Regions from separate parts of the Paenibacillus sp. FSL R5-0527 genome, predicted to be linked through region 1. Evidence: riboswitches for the same ligand, from Rfam matches in the RefSeq annotation. Region 1 holds a riboswitch; each other region holds the start of a gene.
The links. A riboswitch is a leader RNA that binds a small molecule or an ion and turns the genes downstream of it on or off. The one in region 1 is predicted to bind cyclic di-AMP.
Positions count from the first base shown of each region.

Region 2: linked by a shared signal. The riboswitch ahead of kdpF (K(+)-transporting ATPase subunit F) and the one ahead of NYE69_RS19015 (3D domain-containing protein) in region 1 are both predicted to bind cyclic di-AMP.
Region 3: linked by a shared signal. The riboswitch ahead of NYE69_RS03610 (C40 family peptidase) and the one ahead of NYE69_RS19015 (3D domain-containing protein) in region 1 are both predicted to bind cyclic di-AMP.

Region 1 covers NZ_JBBOYI010000001.1:4,339,778-4,345,384, reverse strand. The annotation lists gene NYE69_RS19030 (dihydroorotate dehydrogenase) at 1-381, opposite strand, end outside; gene NYE69_RS19025 (dihydroorotate dehydrogenase electron transfer subunit) at 378-1,073, opposite strand; gene NYE69_RS19020 (polysaccharide deacetylase family protein) at 1,225-2,055, shown strand; gene NYE69_RS19015 (3D domain-containing protein) at 2,137-2,832, opposite strand; cyclic di-AMP (ydaO/yuaA leader) riboswitch at 2,838-3,008, opposite strand; gene NYE69_RS19010 (IS1595 family transposase) at 3,471-4,397, opposite strand; gene NYE69_RS19005 (amino acid ABC transporter ATP-binding protein) at 5,003-5,607, opposite strand, start outside.
Region 2 covers NZ_JBBOYI010000001.1:6,501,891-6,507,497, forward strand. The annotation lists gene kdpA (potassium-transporting ATPase subunit KdpA) at 1-1,198, opposite strand, end outside; gene kdpF (K(+)-transporting ATPase subunit F) at 1,448-1,525, opposite strand; cyclic di-AMP (ydaO/yuaA leader) riboswitch at 1,782-1,947, opposite strand; gene NYE69_RS29260 (ATP-binding protein) at 2,311-3,864, shown strand; gene NYE69_RS29265 (response regulator) at 3,851-4,552, shown strand; gene NYE69_RS29270 (S-layer homology domain-containing protein) at 4,636-5,607, opposite strand, start outside.
Region 3 covers NZ_JBBOYI010000001.1:789,535-795,141, forward strand. The annotation lists gene NYE69_RS03595 (c-type cytochrome) at 1-284, opposite strand, end outside; gene NYE69_RS03600 (GNAT family N-acetyltransferase) at 443-946, opposite strand; gene NYE69_RS03605 (C40 family peptidase) at 1,189-1,671, opposite strand; cyclic di-AMP (ydaO/yuaA leader) riboswitch at 1,676-1,817, opposite strand; gene NYE69_RS03610 (C40 family peptidase) at 2,062-2,532, opposite strand; cyclic di-AMP (ydaO/yuaA leader) riboswitch at 2,536-2,672, opposite strand; gene NYE69_RS03615 (hypothetical protein) at 2,894-3,724, opposite strand; gene NYE69_RS03620 (M1 family metallopeptidase) at 3,818-5,607, opposite strand, start outside.

The sequences.
Region 1 (5,607 bases):
CTCCCGCTTGCGCCAGGCGGCGTCCTCATCGATCAAGCGCGCGCCCTCCGCGTATTCCTCGAGCGTGTTCCCGCCCAAATTTACGATACGCGCCAAATCGAGCGTTTCCCAATACGGACATTCATCGCGGAGAAAAGCAGCGACGCCGGGATTTTCCAAACCTACGCTGTTGAGCATTCCGGAAGGCGTTTCGGCCGCGCGCAGGCCGTCGTTTCCCGCTTTTGGACGAAGGGTCAAGCCTTTGCCGCTGATCCCTCCAAGCTTGTTGATATCGTACAGCGCACCGTACTCCCGCCCGAAACCAAACGTACCGGAGGCCATAACGACCGGATTCTTAAAGGAAACCCCGGCGATGGCACAGGACAAATCGATCCCGCTCATGCGAAAACCACCTCCTCCACCGAAAAAACGGGGCCGTCCGTACACGCTTTTTTCCGGCCGTCCCGGCATTTCACGCTGCACACCAAGCAAGCGCCGATGCCGCAGGCCATCCGGTTTTCCAAAGACACGTACACTTTGGCCCGGCTTCCCGCGCTTGCCTGCTTTTGCTGCACGGCTTTCAGCATCGGATGCGGCCCGCAGGCGATGATCGTGTCATAAGCGTCAAAATCGGCGCGGTCGAGTATCGAACCGCCCACATCAACGATAGTCCGGCCCGCGGATGCCTGGCGAAACTCTTCGACCATGTACGCCTCCCGGCTGAAGCCGAGATATACGTCAGCCTGCGGCGCCGTTTTGAGGGCGAAATAAAACGGGGCGATACCGATGCCGCCGCCGATGAATGCCGTTTTTCCCGTTAGCGGGGGAAAGCCGTTGCCGAAAGGCCCTTCCATCCGGAGCGGATCGCCAGGCTTCAGCTGAGAGATCAGTCTGGTTCCTTCCCCGGCAATCCGGCACAAAAATCCGATCCGGTCCTCCGTCAAATCGAAAATGCTGATCGGCCGCGACAGCAATGGATACCGTTCGCTCGCGCGGAGCATATAAAACTGGCCCATTTTCCCGGCAAATCTGCCTTCCGCCGTCAATAAAAACACGTCATCGGCAACCCGCCTGTTGCTTACCACGATAGCCATCAAATCCACCTCTTCCTTACGTCTGCTTCATCAAAGGATGCAATTTTTCGGGAAGAACGTCTGTGATGTTTTTCATAATTGTGTCTTTATAAATCCCGTTAAAGATGGGCATACCAAATCATAACAGTACCCGGACGAAGGAGGAAAAATGTTGACTACCCTGTTCAGAAACTTCCTGATTTCCGTTTTCATTCTCGCGGTAATCGGAGGCAACATGCCCGTCGTATCGGCTTCTTCCGAAACGTCCCGCGCTGCGGCTGCTGCGCTGCAGCCCGGCGACAAGGAAGCAAAAGCTCAAGCCGCCCGGGCGGACGCCAAACCGAAGCCGGCCGATTTAAACGAGCTTCGGCGCAAATATTCCGAAACGTTCAAATTTCGCGGACCTGAGGTCAAGCAAGTGGCGCTGACGTTTGACGACGGGCCGGATCCGAGATTTACACCGCAAATTTTAAACATTTTACAGAAGGAGGGCGTGAAGGCGACCTTTTTTATTGTCGGCAACCGGGCCAAAAAATTCCCTGCCCTGGTAAAACGGATACGCCGGGAAGGCCACCTGATCGGCAATCACTCCTTTGGCCACCCGAATTTCGGAAAACGGTCGCTCAAGCAATTTCAAACGGAAATTTTGCGTACGGAAAAAATCATTCAGCAAACCGCCGGGTACCGGCCCAAGCTGATCCGTCCTCCTTACGGCGAAATCCGGGAGCCGCAAATTCAATGGGCAAAGCAAAACGGCTACACCATCGTCAACTGGAACGTGGATTCGCTGGATTGGAAAGGGCTGAACAAATCCAAGGTCGAAAACAACGTGCTCGGCGCCATAGGGCCCGGTTCGATCGTTCTTTTTCATGCCGGCGGCGGCGTAGGGTCCAACTTAAACGGTACGATCCAGGCTTTGCCGGACATTATCCAAACGCTGCGGGACAAAGGCTACCAGTTTGTCGATTTGGCCGAATTGCTGCATACGGCGAAGTATAGATAAAAAAAAGAAAAGCGCGAGCATCAGACCCTATGGTCTAGCGCTTGCACTTTTTTTACTTGATCTACATATAAGCAAACGAATTTACTTCAACACGTACAGGGTGACTTCCTGAAACCCGAACGATTCGACGGATTTGACACTGCCGGGAATGAAGATGTCGATGCGGTTGCCTTTGATCGCTCCCCCCTGATCGCTGGCCGTGGCCACAAACGCCTGCTTCGGCAAGCCATCATGATTATATCCGGTGACCAGCACCTTCGTTCCCATCGGAATCACGTCCGGGTCGACGGCGATCGTGCCCAGCTTTAACGGGTTGCCGAAATAATCGACCGCGCCCCATTTTCCGTTTTCGTCGGCGGCCGCCGAGTATGCCGATGCTTTCATCTGAATCGTATGGGAATAATTAAACGTTTTGCCCCAGGCTTCGACGACTTTGTCCGATGGCAATACGGTCGGCCCCGACACCGCGTCGGCTTTCATCGTCTTTGCCGCGGGAGCCTGGTTCGATTCCGGCGCCGCTGCTTTCGCTTCGGGAGCCTCCGTTCCCGGAATCGTCAACTTCAGCCCCTCGTATATATTGCCGGGATCAATCCCCTGATTGGCGTTCATCAATTGCTCCATGCCGACTCCGTACTTCTTGGCCAACAGATAGAAGGTATCTCCTTCTTCCGCCGTATGTACCGCATCCGCGTGCACAGGTACCGTCTGTAGAACCGCCGCCAAACTTGCGGCTACCAACGTTGTTTTTGCAATCTTCGAGAATAAGAGATTTTTCATGCTGTTCTTCCTCCTTTTATACGCCTGCGGAGTTAGTTGTCGGATTCGGGAAAAAGGATTATCCCCGGCGCCCAATGCGAGCGCTTCACCCCAAGAAACCACGTTTCATTTAACGTTCGGTTATTCGCTGAATCATCCCCCGCACCTGCCGAAGCAGGTTTTGGCTATCTGAATATATCACAATTTTGTAACCAATTGGACAGGAAATAGTATCCAAACCGCGCAAACCCGCATTCTGCCGCTATATTTATTTATGGAATCATGTAAAAAAAGTAACAACTCATTCATGATGTAACGTACAAGCAAGCTTCTAGCCAAGCTTGAGAACATGGAAGGCTGATGGGGTGATCGGCGGATCAACATCCGCTGTCCGTACGGCTTTGCACGATTATCCCGTTTGATCAGGAAGCAGAGAAGAAGATGGCATTGTTCGGGAGAATCAGAATATGCTTGGGAAAAGCAGACATGTTCGAGATCATCAAATCTGTTCATAGATCATTGCCAGGTTCGGGAAAAGGAGGTTTAGGAGAAGTGAAGTGAAGCAGACCTGACGGGAGAATGGGGCAAGACAACGAAAAAAAAGAAAAGACCGTGATCTTGCTGCAGCCTGGATCCGTTTGCAGCAACGTCTGAAACGTTCAAGCACTTCTATAGGCCGCAGCCGCAAGGGGCTGATGCGGTTGACGCGCGATCAGCCGGCGGTAAGGGGTCGTGGGAATCGCCACACACATGCGCAGTAACTTCTGCCGCATCGTTTCTTCCGCTCCGGGCCGTCCTCCTTGCAGGCGCAGCCGGCGGCGTCCGGTGTATTCGTTCAGGTACGCCTGCAGATGCTTCAGCCCCAAGGCTCCATACGTACTCTTCAGCGATTCCCACGCCTCTCTCACTACTCTCCGCAAGGGAGCATACAGCCGAAAGGCCTGAGGGAACAGCTGTACCGCCGATGTATGGACATCCACATGCCCGCCAATAAACTCGGTTAGATCTTGACGGTTTGCCCTTTTTTCGCTTCCCCGCTTATGCGGCACCAGGCGGATTTTGACCTGCTCCGGCTCGCCCGATTCCGTGACCGTGCAGCCGGCTACGACCGCCGAGGCGTACGGATGCGAAACCTGACACCGGGACGGATTACGCCCATACTGATCGCTGTTCACCTTCACGTCTCCGGAGAGCAGCTCCCGGGCATCGAACTCCCCCACGGCATGACGTATTTTTTGCAGCATCGACCACGCGGTCTTGTAGGTGACCCGGATCACCTTGCTCAGCCGCAGCGCCGAGATGCCGTCCTCAAGCAGGAACAAATCCAGGGCCTTGAACCACTTGAGCAAGGGGAGATGCGTTCCTTCAAAAATCGTGCCGACCAAAGGCGATGTTTGATGCTTGCACTTTCCGCACTCAAATAAGGGGATATGCCGGGAAGTCAGACGGCTGCACCGGGTGTGAGCGCAGCGCGGGCAGTCAAAGCCGTTTGGCCACTTCATCGCGATCAGCGCCTCCATACAGTCCTGCTCGCTGTTATAACGGCTGCTGAATGGTTGAAGTTCCGTTCCCGCATTGGCTTCCATATCCGCTTACCTCCCGAATCAAGAATACACGAACATAGGTTCCATTTATTTCATTATACCAAACGTGCGTTCTCTTATCAAGTTGAAAATCTCACCTGAACCGCCTCATTTTTTCCTCATCTTTTTTGTTTTTTTCTTCTCTCTTTTTTTGGAACCCTTGCTCTAGCCCCACCCCCTGCTCCCTGAAAGAAAGGGATAATCGTGCAAAGGCAGGCAGCAGGCAGGAACATCAAGGTAAGAACACTAAGACACGAACGCTACAGACAGCCACCTCAGTCCGTCATCCTGGAATCAATAGAGCCAAAGTCATCATTTATTTCTTCAAGCACCGATCTCGATTTTTGAGCCAAAAAACTTCTGAAGTGGCCTTCAGCATTGATCTTTCGACTGGTCATGAGCTGGGGTAACGGCATTTCATATATAGACGCCTTGAATAGAGAAAACGAGGTCGAGTTTACGATCATTGAAAAGTCAAACAGATAAGAAAATTAAAAGTGAACTCCTCGAAAGCAGGTTCTGCTAAATTAAAAGGAGTTCACTTGAAATCAGAAGAAAAAGTATGGTGAAGTGAAATAAAAACCTTTGAGGGGACTAGCTTAAAGGCACTACAGCACTTTGCTTAAAAAATCCTTCGTGCGCTGGTGCTGCGGCGCGCCAAACACCTGCTGCGGCGTCCCCTGCTCGAGAATCACGCCCTGATCCATGAACAGGATGCGGTCGCCGACCTCGCGGGCAAAGCCCATTTCATGGGTGACGATGACCATCGTCATCCCCCGCTCCGCCAGGCTCTTCATCACGTCCAGCACCTCGCCGACCATTTCCGGGTCAAGCGCCGAAGTAGGCTCGTCAAACAGCATGACGTGCGGCTCCATCGCCAGCGCGCGGGCGATCGCGATCCGCTGCTTCTGTCCGCCGGACAGCTGGGCTGGATACGCGTCCCGCTTATCCTCCAGACCGACCGTCCGCAGCAGTTCAACGGCGATCTTCTCCGCTGTGCTTTTCTCCATTTTTTTCACGCGAACCGGAGCCAACGTAATGTTGTCGATCACCGTTTTGTGCGGGAACAGGTTGAAATGCTGAAACACCATGCCCATTTTCTCCCGGGTTTTGTTGATGTTGTGGCCCTTCCCGGTAATCGATTCGCCTTCAAACCGGATTTCGCCTTCCGTCGGAACCTCGAGCAGGTTCAGGCAGCGCAGAAACGTACTTT
Region 2 (5,607 bases), 2.2 Mb from region 1:
GGCCGACCATCAGTCCGCAGATAAACACAGCGAGTATGGCGTACATCAGCATATTGATCAGCCCGACGCCTTTTCCGCCGAATACGACGTTCAGCATCATCTCCGCCAGCGGTACCAGACCGCCGAGCGGGGTCAGCGTATCGTGCATATTGTTGACCGTGCCGGTCGTCGCCGCCGTCGTCACGGTAGTGAACAGCGCGGATTGCGCGATGCCGAAGCGCACCTCTTTCCCCTCCATGCTGCCCTGCGAAGCATCGATGCCAAGTACGTTCAGCACCGGATTGCCGCTCTTCTCGGCGGTGTAGGCAACGGTAAGGAACACAAGGAACAAGACCATCATCGCTGAAAATATAACCCAACCCTGCTTGCGGCTCTTCGCGAATCTGCCGTACATAAAGGGCAGCGCCGCGGACAATGACCACATCGACAGGATCTCGATCACATTGGTCAGCGGGCTCGGATTCTCAAACGGATGCGCCGAGTTGGCGCCGAAAAAGCCGCCGCCGTTGGTGCCCAGATGCTTGATCGACTCCAGCGAAGCGACAGGCCCGATCGCAATCTGCTGCGTCGCCCCTTGCAAGGTCGTTACCGAGAGCGTAGACCCAAGCGTCTGCGGCACCTGCAGCGCGACCAGCACGAGCGTGACGATCAACGCCAGCGGAAAGAAAATCCGCGTATGCGCCTTGACGAAATCCTCAAAGAAGTTGCCCAAGCTTTTTCCCTTGCTCGTAACGCCCCGGACAAACGCGACCGCGACCGAAAGGCCCGTAGCCGCCGACGTAAACATCATCATCATGATCACGGCCATTTGCGAGAAGTACGAAAGCCCCGTCTCGCCGCTGTAATGCTGCAGATTTGTATTCGTAATAAAGCTGATTGCCGTGTTCATCACCAGCGTCGGCTCCATATTGCCGATACCGTTCGGATTCAACGGCAAGCCGCTCTGCACCCGCAGCAGCAAATAACTTACCGCGACGAGCATAAGGTTGGTTGCGATAAAGCTGATCGCGTACCGCTTCCAGCTCATGCCCGCGCGATGCTTCAGCCCGATGACCGCATAAATGGGTTTCTCGGCCCACCCGAATATTTTATCCGTGCGGTTGGGTTCGTTAGAGAAAACGTGATACAAATAATTACCGAGCGGCTTGGCGATCAGCATCAAAACACCGATTACGATTGCGATTTGCAATATATCCATGACCGTTCCTCCCACTATTAGAGGTTGTTCAAATAGTCATCTTTCCATGACGAAGCCGTTCAAAGAAGAGGACTCGACATCGAATCTTGAATTCAGCCGGGCCTTCCGTTGCTCACGTACCCAAAACGTACGCTCCGCTCCTTACGTCCCTAGCTTCATCCAACCTTCTCGGTCCTAAAAACCTGACTTTTTGAACTTGCACTATAAACAAAACTCGACTTTTTGAACTTGCACCATAATCAAAACTCGTTAAAACCTTTCCGGATGAAGCAACGCATAGATTAGATAGATCAGCAATCCAAGCGTAAAAATCAACACAATGGTCATTCTTGTTCGCCCCCCGTATCCTCCACCGTTTTACCGCACCAAATGACAAATCCAACTATAAGCGCGAAGGCGACGGTCAACGTTAGTACCATCCAAATATCCAGCATCACGACACTCCTCCAACGGTTAATCGGTCGCTTTTCTCCATAAACTGTTCCCCCGGATCAAGGAAGAAGGCAGCAAAAAAGAAGCCTTGGAAAAGAGGAACCTTTTCCGCGGCTTCTTGCAGTCGTCCCGACCGGTCCGCGACAAAAATGTTGCCTCTCCACACGCTTACGAGGTTAGCTGACGGATTCGGGCGTGAGAGTCGCCCTACGCCCGGCATTTGAAAGTGCCGGGTGATTCACCCCATGAAGCCGGGTTGCGGCTTCCGTTGGTTCCCCCGTTCCTTGTGTCTTTCAAGGATTCAGCGTTATAAGACCGATGATTCCGCTCCAACCGTTCCGATCGTTCTGCTCTCACACAAGCTTCGGCACGTTGGTTTCGTCGATCGGCATATCCATTTAGAATCGAATGGCCATTCAATTCATGGATCGTATCTTACTCCTTAGCTAAATGGTTGTAAAACGACGCAGCCGGCATATCCGTAAAAAAAAGAAACTTTAAGATGAAGTTAGCGCTCTCAAAATATTAGAGCTTCATTTTCCTCGCAAATACTCGTGATTATATGGCATTTCGTGGATTTTTACGGAATTTTTACGCCTATAAACGGTTTATTTTATTCCTTTTTTACATTACCCTGAACTATAGTAGTAACGGGAGCATAGACGGACAGGAGTGGTTTAATGGATAAGTTGAAATCGATGTGGATGCTATGGAAGCCTTATGCAAGCATCACTTTGCTCATCGCCTTCATGACCGCCGCCATGCACCCGTTCGGACTAGCGTTTGATTCGGTCAATATAGCACTTCTCTATCTGCTGCCCGTGCTTTGGAGTTCCGTCGTCTGGGGCCTGCGCCCTGCTCTTTATGCAGCAATGATGGGGGTCCTGGCTTTTGATTTCTTTTTCGTTTCTCCAATTCTGAGTTTTACGATCGCGGACTTGCGCTATCTGATCTCGTTCGGCGTTTTTTTGGCGGTAGCCGCGTTAACGGCCAGCCTGGCGGTAAAGCTGAAACGGCAGTTGCTATACGCCAAGCAAAGGGAGGAGCATACCGCCGCGCTCTACGTGCTCAGCCGGCAAATGAGCGATATCGCGGACATTCACTCCCTGCTCAGTAATGTTTCCCGGCAAGTTTCGCAAACCATCGGTACGGAAATTGCGATTTTTTTGCCGGATCAACGGAATACTTTAGTGCTAGCCCACTGCTCTTCGGTTCATAGCGATTGGGGACAAGGCGAAACGGAAAAAGTGATGGCGAAGCTGGCGTTTGATCATGGCGAAGCGGTCGGCAATGGAACCCGTACCTTAAGAGACTCTCCAGCCCATTACCTGCCGCTCAGAACCGAGGACCGCGTGCATGGGGTATTGGCGCTCAATCTGCAGGATCGGAAAAGCGGGCTCACCACCGAGCAACAGCGGATGCTGGACGCCCTGGGCGGTTTGGCGGCCACCGCCATCGCCCGCATGAAGCTGGCGGAGGAAGCCAAAATCGCTCATTTGACGGCCGAATCGGAACGGCTTCGCACCGCGATTCTAGATTCTGTTTCTCATGAGTTGCGTACTCCGTTAGCGGCTATTATCGGCTCGGCGACCAGCCTTATTGAAGGCAATTCTCTTTTTTCGTCGGAGGATCGCATGGAATTGCTGCTTACCATTCGGGACGGTGCCCTCCGTATGAATCGGTTGGTCAAAAACCTGCTCAGCATGGTGCAATTGGAAAGCGGCATGCTGCGTCTTAGAAAAAATTGGTGCGATGTGGAAGATCTGATCGGCGTCACCTTGGCTCAGGTCAAAGATTTTCAACAGCATCGAAAGTTGCGGGTAAACCTTCCGGCGTCCGTTCCTATGGTAATGGGGGATGAAGTTTTGCTCGAGCAAGTGCTGGTTAATGTGGTCAGCAACGCGATCAAATACAGTCCGGATTACAGCGAGATTTTCATAACGGTAAGGCCTGAGGACGACAAGCTTGTTATCCTTGTTTCCGATACGGGAATCGGACTTGCCGGTGACGATTACGGCCGGATCTTCGAAAAATTTTACCGTTCAGCTGCCGCCAAGCAAGTGACGGGCACGGGATTGGGACTTGCCATTTGCAAGGGAATCGTGGAGCTGCACAATGGAACCATTACGGCCAAGCCGAATCAGCCGCAAGGCACCGTCATTACAATTACACTTCCCCTAAGCAAGCCGCGCGAAGGGCATTTTGAAGAAATGGAGGAGGATGACCATAAGTAAGCTTGGAGCTCGTATCCTAATTGTCGATGACGAACCCCAAATTCGCAAGCTGCTGACGGTGACTTTACTGGCTCATCAATATTCAACTTATGAAGCGACCTCGGGGGAGGAAGGAGTGCTGCAAGCCTCATTGATTCATCCGGACCTGATCGTGCTGGATCTCGGATTACCGGACATCTCCGGTATGGAGGTATTGAATCGCATACGGGACTGGTCAAACGTGCCGATCATTGTACTAACGGCTAAAGACAGGGAAGAAGACAAGATCGCGGCCTTGGACAGCGGTGCCGACGATTATGTTACCAAACCGTTTAGCATGGGAGAACTGGTGGCCAGAATTCGCGTGGCGCTGCGCCATGCCGCCAAATCGGCAAACGAACCTGTGCTTCGGATTGGTGGACTAACCATCGATTTGGCACAACGGATTGTGGAAATGAATGGAGAGCGGGTAAAATTGACCCCAACAGAATATGACCTGCTGAAAGTCCTCGCCTCGAACGCCGGGAGGATCGTAACGCAGCGGCAGCTGCTTCAAGAAGTATGGGGCAGCCATCATGATGAGTCCGAAAGTCACTACCTAAGAATCTATATCGGACATTTGCGCAAGAAACTGGAAGAAGATTCGACCCAGCCGAAGTTAATCGTTACGGAGCCGGGTATCGGATACCGCCTGCTTTCCGGGGAATAATCCACCCGTATCTGCCCCTGAAAAAAAAAGGAGACGCCCCGCAAGCTACTGGCCTGCAGGGCGTTTCTTCCACTGGAAAAGAGTTATTCCCATGAAAGGGCTTCTCTGCTTTTAATAAGATAATTATAAATGACTTGCGCCGCCATCGCCCGGTTAGTAAAGCGCTGCGGAGAAAGACGGCCGTCGCCGGTTCCCTGCATCAGGCCGGTCCCCAGCATATCGTTGATGGCTGATTGCGCATAATCGGCAATATCTCCGGCATCGCTAAAGCTCTGAGCCGTACTTGGGTTATCCGCCGGCAGCTCGGTTCCCGCCGCTTCCATGATAGAATGAAGAATCACGGCCATATCCTGGCGGGTAATTTTCGCTTCCGGCCTGAACCGGTTATCCCCTGTTCCCTTAACCAGTCCCATGCTCTTGGCAGCCGCCAAATACGGGCTGTAATACCGGTTGCCTGCGTCCGCGAAATTGCTTGCGTTCTCGCCTGCCGCCGGCTCCATTCCGAAAGCATTCATGGTCATCACGAGAAACTCCGCGCGGCTAATGTCGCTTCGCGGCAGAAAACGTCCTTCCCCGCTTCCCTTGACGACGTCCCTTGCCGACAGGTAATTAACGGCTTGGGCATACCAGCTTGAAGGGCTCACATCCTGATAGGATACCGTCTTGCCCCCAAGGACAAAATGGCCCAACCGGCCGGTATGAAATACCACCGCCTGCAAATCCTTGTTGTAATGGCTGTTCAGCACCGCTTTTGCAGGGCTGCCCGCGTCTATGGACCAAACCGCGAGAGCGTCGGTCTGCTCGGTTTGACCAGGAGTATAAGGAACGGACACCGCAACATCCGCCACGCTCCCTTGCCAGTCGATGTCCTTGCCATCCATGCGCAGCGCCAGCTCGATGGCCGGTCTGCCGCCGATCAGCCCCAGCATTTCCGGCGATAATCCGGCCGGAACGCCGGGCCGGACAACCAGTTCCACGATGGGGCCGGTTGTACCGGTGCGGTTCAGCATCCCCGCGGGCAGAGTCACACGGGCATGCGGAGTAACAAGCTCAAT
Region 3 (5,607 bases), 3.6 Mb from region 1:
ATTCCGCCTTTGCCTTTGGTGATAATGCCGTAAAGCTGGTCAGCCGTTAGTTCGGCGCCGATCTTTTGCAGATTCGGTCCCGCGCCCCCTTGCAACTGATCGCCGTGGCAGGTGATGCAGTTTGCTTTTACGGTGGCTTCGGCTTGTGCCGCATTCATCGTAATTTCAGGCAATTGCGGTTTGGCTTCCTTGGCGGCCTGCTCCCGGCTCGGCAGGGTGAACATCAATACGATGGCCATAGCGCAAGCCACGAAGAACAATCCGCTCATGATCCACTTTTGCATTCCAATCGCCCCTCCTATGTAAGCTACCTTTTCCATTATAACGGAACATGCCGCTCGATCATAGTCTTTGTGTCAAAAATAGGAACAATTCCGTCGTGATTGCGGTAAAATTTGTAACAAACTTCATAGCAAGTCCGTTCTAATGGATCAGGAGCATTTCAGGATGAGGGGTGAGGCCCTCGATACACCATGCAATAAAAAGGCTTGGAGATGCCGCCAGGGGTCATTTTGTCGTAAAGGTCCGTGATGGTGAAGCCGGCCTTTTGATAAGCGCGAATCGCCCGGGTGTTCCACGTCAGCACTTCCAAATCGATCTCATGGCCCGGTTTCCGCCGCAGCGCCTCCTCGACGATCGCCGTTACAAACCGTTTGCCGAGCCCTTGTCCGCACAATTCCGGTTTCATGCCGATACCGAGCCGCGTAACCCTTTCCAACGGGAAATATTGGGCAAATCCGGCGAGTTCTCCGTTCTCGTCCAGCACGGACACGTATTGCTCCGCTCTGATCGCCGGGTTGCCGAATTCGACATCGAGCGCTTTCATTTGTTCCCAAGGAAGCCAGCTGTAAACGTCATAGGGAGAATCGTACCGCCAGGTGCAAATTTCTGCGCCGTGGCTCTCTTCCATGGGGACGATGCGAAACTGAACAATCGGTTTATCCATTGGGATCCTCCTTTAAAAACGGCATTCCTATTACCCTCACTCTAACGGGATTTACTTGACTTGTAAAGGTTCTGCCGTCTCTCGGACACCTGTGGATTTATGGAAATCAACAAAAATTCGGTAACCTTTTGGCGGGTCGCTTCGTTATATAGATAGGGATGAAAAAAACCGCAAGCCAATTCCCAAAGAATAAGCTTACGGCGGGCAGGTCATGCGGAGCGAAATTAAGCGCCGGCGGAGGTTCAGGATTCCGCGGCGTATACGGAATAACCGTATTTGCTGAGCACCCGCTTCGCGCCAACGAAGCGGTTTTGGTAATAACTGTTGCTCAATTTGTCGATCCGGATTCCTTTGGATGAAGAGGCATGGGCAAATTCTCCGTCGCCAACGTAGACGCCCACATGCGATACTTTTCCGCCACCCAGGGTATTAAAGAAGACAAGATCGCCGGCTTGCAGTTCGCTTTTTGATACCGGTGTTCCTACCTTGTATTGGGCCGTGGATACGCGAGGAAGCGTAACGCCCATTTGTTCGAACACATACCGCGTAAACCCGGAGCAATCAAATCCGGCCGTACTGGTGCCGCCGTATTTGTAGGGCGTGCCGTACACGGAATTGACGATGTTGGAGAGCGACGTTTCCTGCTCGTCCGCAAAGGCGCTTCCCGTTCCCAGACTGAAACATAGAGCCAAACTCGTTACCGCTGCTGCTAAAGTCTTTCTCAAGATGTCTAACTCCTTCCAAGGCCTGCGAGGTTAGCTTAAGGATTCGGTTGAAGGTTCCCTATGATCCTTTTGAAGCGGGATCAATTCACCCTGACTGATGTGGTTCCCCCGTTTCCCGGGTGCGGGGAATTCGGCAGCTTCATGTAGTATGCACCCAAAAACGACGTCACAACAAAAATTACAAAGTTGTTACTATTTCTGTTGGTCATTTTACCAAAGTGGGCCAACATTGGCAAGTTTCCCGCCAAAAAGGATGCTTTTGGCCTGTGTGAGGAGCGGAGTGATCTGGGTATTGATTCCTAAGGGGGATCGGTAGACAGGAAAAACCCGCAGGAGACGTGATATCCCAATCATCCCTGCGGGTTTGTCGAATTCGTTATGGATTGCGACTTACTGTTCGGCTGTCACAGCTTCAAATTTCTCGGAGCTCATAATGCGCTTAGCTCCAACATACCGCTTCTCGTAGTAACTTTCGCTCAGTTTGCTGATGACAACTCCTTTGGAAGAAGAGGCATGCGCAAATTTGCCGTCGCCGACATAAATACCAACATGAGATATGCCATCGCCGGAAGTGTTGAAGAACACCAGATCGCCTGCGATTAATTCATCCTTGGAAACGCTTGTTCCCATCTCAAATTGGGAGCCCGATTGATGAGGAAGATCGATGCCGAGCTTGTTAAATACATACATCGTAAATCCGGAGCAATCAAAACCGGACGTTGTTGTTCCGCCTGCGGAGTAAGGAGATCCGAGGCCTTCTTCAATGGCGCTGTCCAGTTTGGAATCCGCGAAAACGCTGCCGGTTCCGATCGTGAAAAGCAATGCAAAACTTACTGCTGTTACGGTCAAACGCTTTTTCAAGAATTATGCTCCTTCCAATGCCTACGAGGTTAGCTTAAGGATTCGGTTGAAGGTTCCCTATGATCCCTCGCTTACGAGATCAATTCACCCAAAGTGGTTCCCCCGTTTCCCCGGCGCAGGGAATTCGGCTTTGATTTCTCACCTGATAAGACTTATTCGACGTAACTTGCTATTTTCCTGCCAAAGATGACAAAAATAATTACAAAACTGTTACTGAAATTGTGTTGCTGTTATTTTAACAAAGACAGGGACCATTTGGCAATGGTTAATTCGCGAGACTAAGAGGGGAAAACCTGACACAAGGCCTTCGCAAAGTCGCGGAGGCCTTGTGCCGTAAAGGTTTCGGAGAGATGAAAAAATTTTAACTTTTCTCGGTTTTTGTCTGCCAGAGGCGATATTGCGAGGTGACCTGCCAAATTTTAAAAGCGCTGCGACAGAGAGGATAGGTTTGCTGGAGGATCAACGCCAGCATTCCGGTCCAGATCCAGGAGACCGTTCCGAACAGCAGGAACATGCCCAGCCCGAATGCGCCCAGTATGCAGGAGATCCCGATGCCCTGCAGAAGGTGCCGGAAGCAGACGAGGAGGGAACCCCAGACGCTTGATTTGAACAAGTACCCAAATTGTACGTAGAGAATGCATTGTCTTACCAGCCAGCCGTAAACGAACCAGCCCAGGATGTAGATGAGACCCTTCAGCAGCGGGGCCATCTGTCCTCCGGCCCCCAGCAGATGCGGCCATAAAACAAGGAGCTTGGGAATAACCCAGAAGGCCGGGATAATGATTAAAATAAGTTCAATGGCATAAAACAGGACAACCGGCTTCCAGAATTCTTTCATTCCGCGGAACAGCGGCAGCCCGTGTCCACGGCTCTCGGAGGGGACAAGCCCGTATAGAATTCCCGCTTGAATAAGAGGCGTGAGCAGGAGGCGCAGGACCGCCATGCCGATCAGCAATCCTAAATAGAGGCGGACGTCCGGATTGCTCCCCAAATGGATACGCCCTTCCAGCAGGAACAGAATTCGGCTGAGTTGCGTGGGCGGCGGATCCGGATACCTTTGCAGTAGCGCGGTAACGGCGGTATCGACCAGGCGGTACAAAAACAACCCCCACAGCAGCTGATACAGGAACAAAATGATGACGGAGGGAAACTGGCTTTTCAGCAGGCTCCACCCCTGACGCACATAAGTCATATTTTCACCTCCTAAAAGTTTTGCGAGCGTTGCTTTACTCGATATGCTTCGAGCAAAACTACTTCAGAAGCATAAACTGAGTTCTGCCGGCGTTTACCATATAAGTGTTCCGAGCAGGGCTTCCAGCAGCTTGGTCACGCTCATATTGGAGCGCGAAAGGAGGGGCTCGGGTACTTCCGTCTTCAAATAATTGTTGATGTGTTTGTTTTCGACCACCAGCGAATAGTCGGGATCGATTTGCACCCAAGCAAGCGGTTCCTTGTATTGCAGTTTAAGCTCGACGCGGCTGTCCTCGCCTCTCCATTGTTTTCGCACCGTATGGCCGTCCTTGAACGTGAACTGCAGAGGAACCTTCGGATAGGTCGCCCCTTTGCGGGAGATGACGACGGTGGATTCGTAAACGGCGGTCCCGTCCTGGAGGAGCGGATTCACCGTGATCTTGTCGACGGAGAAGTCGGCCATTTTTCCATCGTATACATACTGCGAAAAATAGTTTTTCCAGCTGCGCCCGGTGACCTGTTCGACCACCCGCTGGAAATCGGCCGTCGTTGGATGTTTAAAGCGGTACTTGTGGGCATATACCGTCAAAATGCGCTTCATCGTTTTGCTTCCCACCTGGCGTTCAATATCGAGCAAAATAAGCTTGCCGCGGTAATAGACATTTTTGGTATAGCCGTCGCTGGATCCGTACTTCCAGGCGTTCAGGGTCAGCGGAGCCGGTGAGGAAATCAGGGCGGCCTGGATCGGAAGCGCCGGGGTGATGCCGAACTCCTGCTCCATTAATTTATCCTCCGCATAGGAAGCGAAGCCTTCATCCAGCCAAGCCTCTTCAAATTCATTGCTTGCGATCATGCCGTAAAAAAACTGGTGCGCGATTTCATGAATGACCGTCCGCTCCAGCTCATCGTAACCGGGAGAGTCGCCGCTAGCGCCAAAAGCGGTCACAAGCGTCGGGTATTCCATCCCGCCGGCCCCGTTTCCGTCCGCGGGGGGGACCACGATGGACAGGGTGGAATAAGGATACCGTCCGTACCACCTGCTGAAATTGGACAAAGCCGATTTGGCTGCATAGAAGTAGCGCTCTTTCAAATCCTGATGGGCGGGGTCCAGGTAAAGCTTGATCCGCACGCCCGGCACCTCGGAGGAGGAAAACGGCTCTTCCGCGTAAATGAAATCGGGGGAAGCCGCCCAGGCGAAGTCATGAACATCGTCGGCGTAAAACTGCACCGTTTTCCGTCCGCCTTTGACGGCGGCTTTTTTCGTCTGAAATCCGGTAGCGGCAACGGTATAGGCTTCAGGCACATTAATTCTCACGCTGTATATGCCAAAATCGGCATAAAATTCGGAATTTCCGTGGTATTGATGGAGATTCCAACCTTCCGCCGCGCGCCCCCGGGTGCCCGCAGGCTCATACACGCTGATTTTCGGAAACCACTGCCCGGCCATCACGAAATTCCCCGCCGTCCCCATCCGCGCAAAAACCTTCGGCAGCTTGACGGTGAACTTCATCTTCAACGTAAGGCTTTCCCCGCCTTGAACCGCTACGGGCAGACGGACTTTGGCCAAAGTTTTGTCTTTCGCGTTGCCGTCATCCGGCTGCACATACTGCAGCCGGTGGAGCAGGGAAATGCCGTCCGTCGTCCGCAGCTCGGTGATTTCCATGGAGCCCCAGCCGTCCTTAGGCATGATATCTCCGCGCAGCTTGCCGCCCGATTCTTTCATAAACGTGGTGTCCGGTGAGGAGAAGGCGTTAGGGTACAAGTGCAGATAAATTTCGTTGACCGTTTTTTTGCCGGGATGGGTCCATGTCAACGTCTCTGTGCCGGTAAGCGTTCCGTCCCGTTCATTAAGCGCAACGTCGATGTGGTATTCGGCGACCCGGT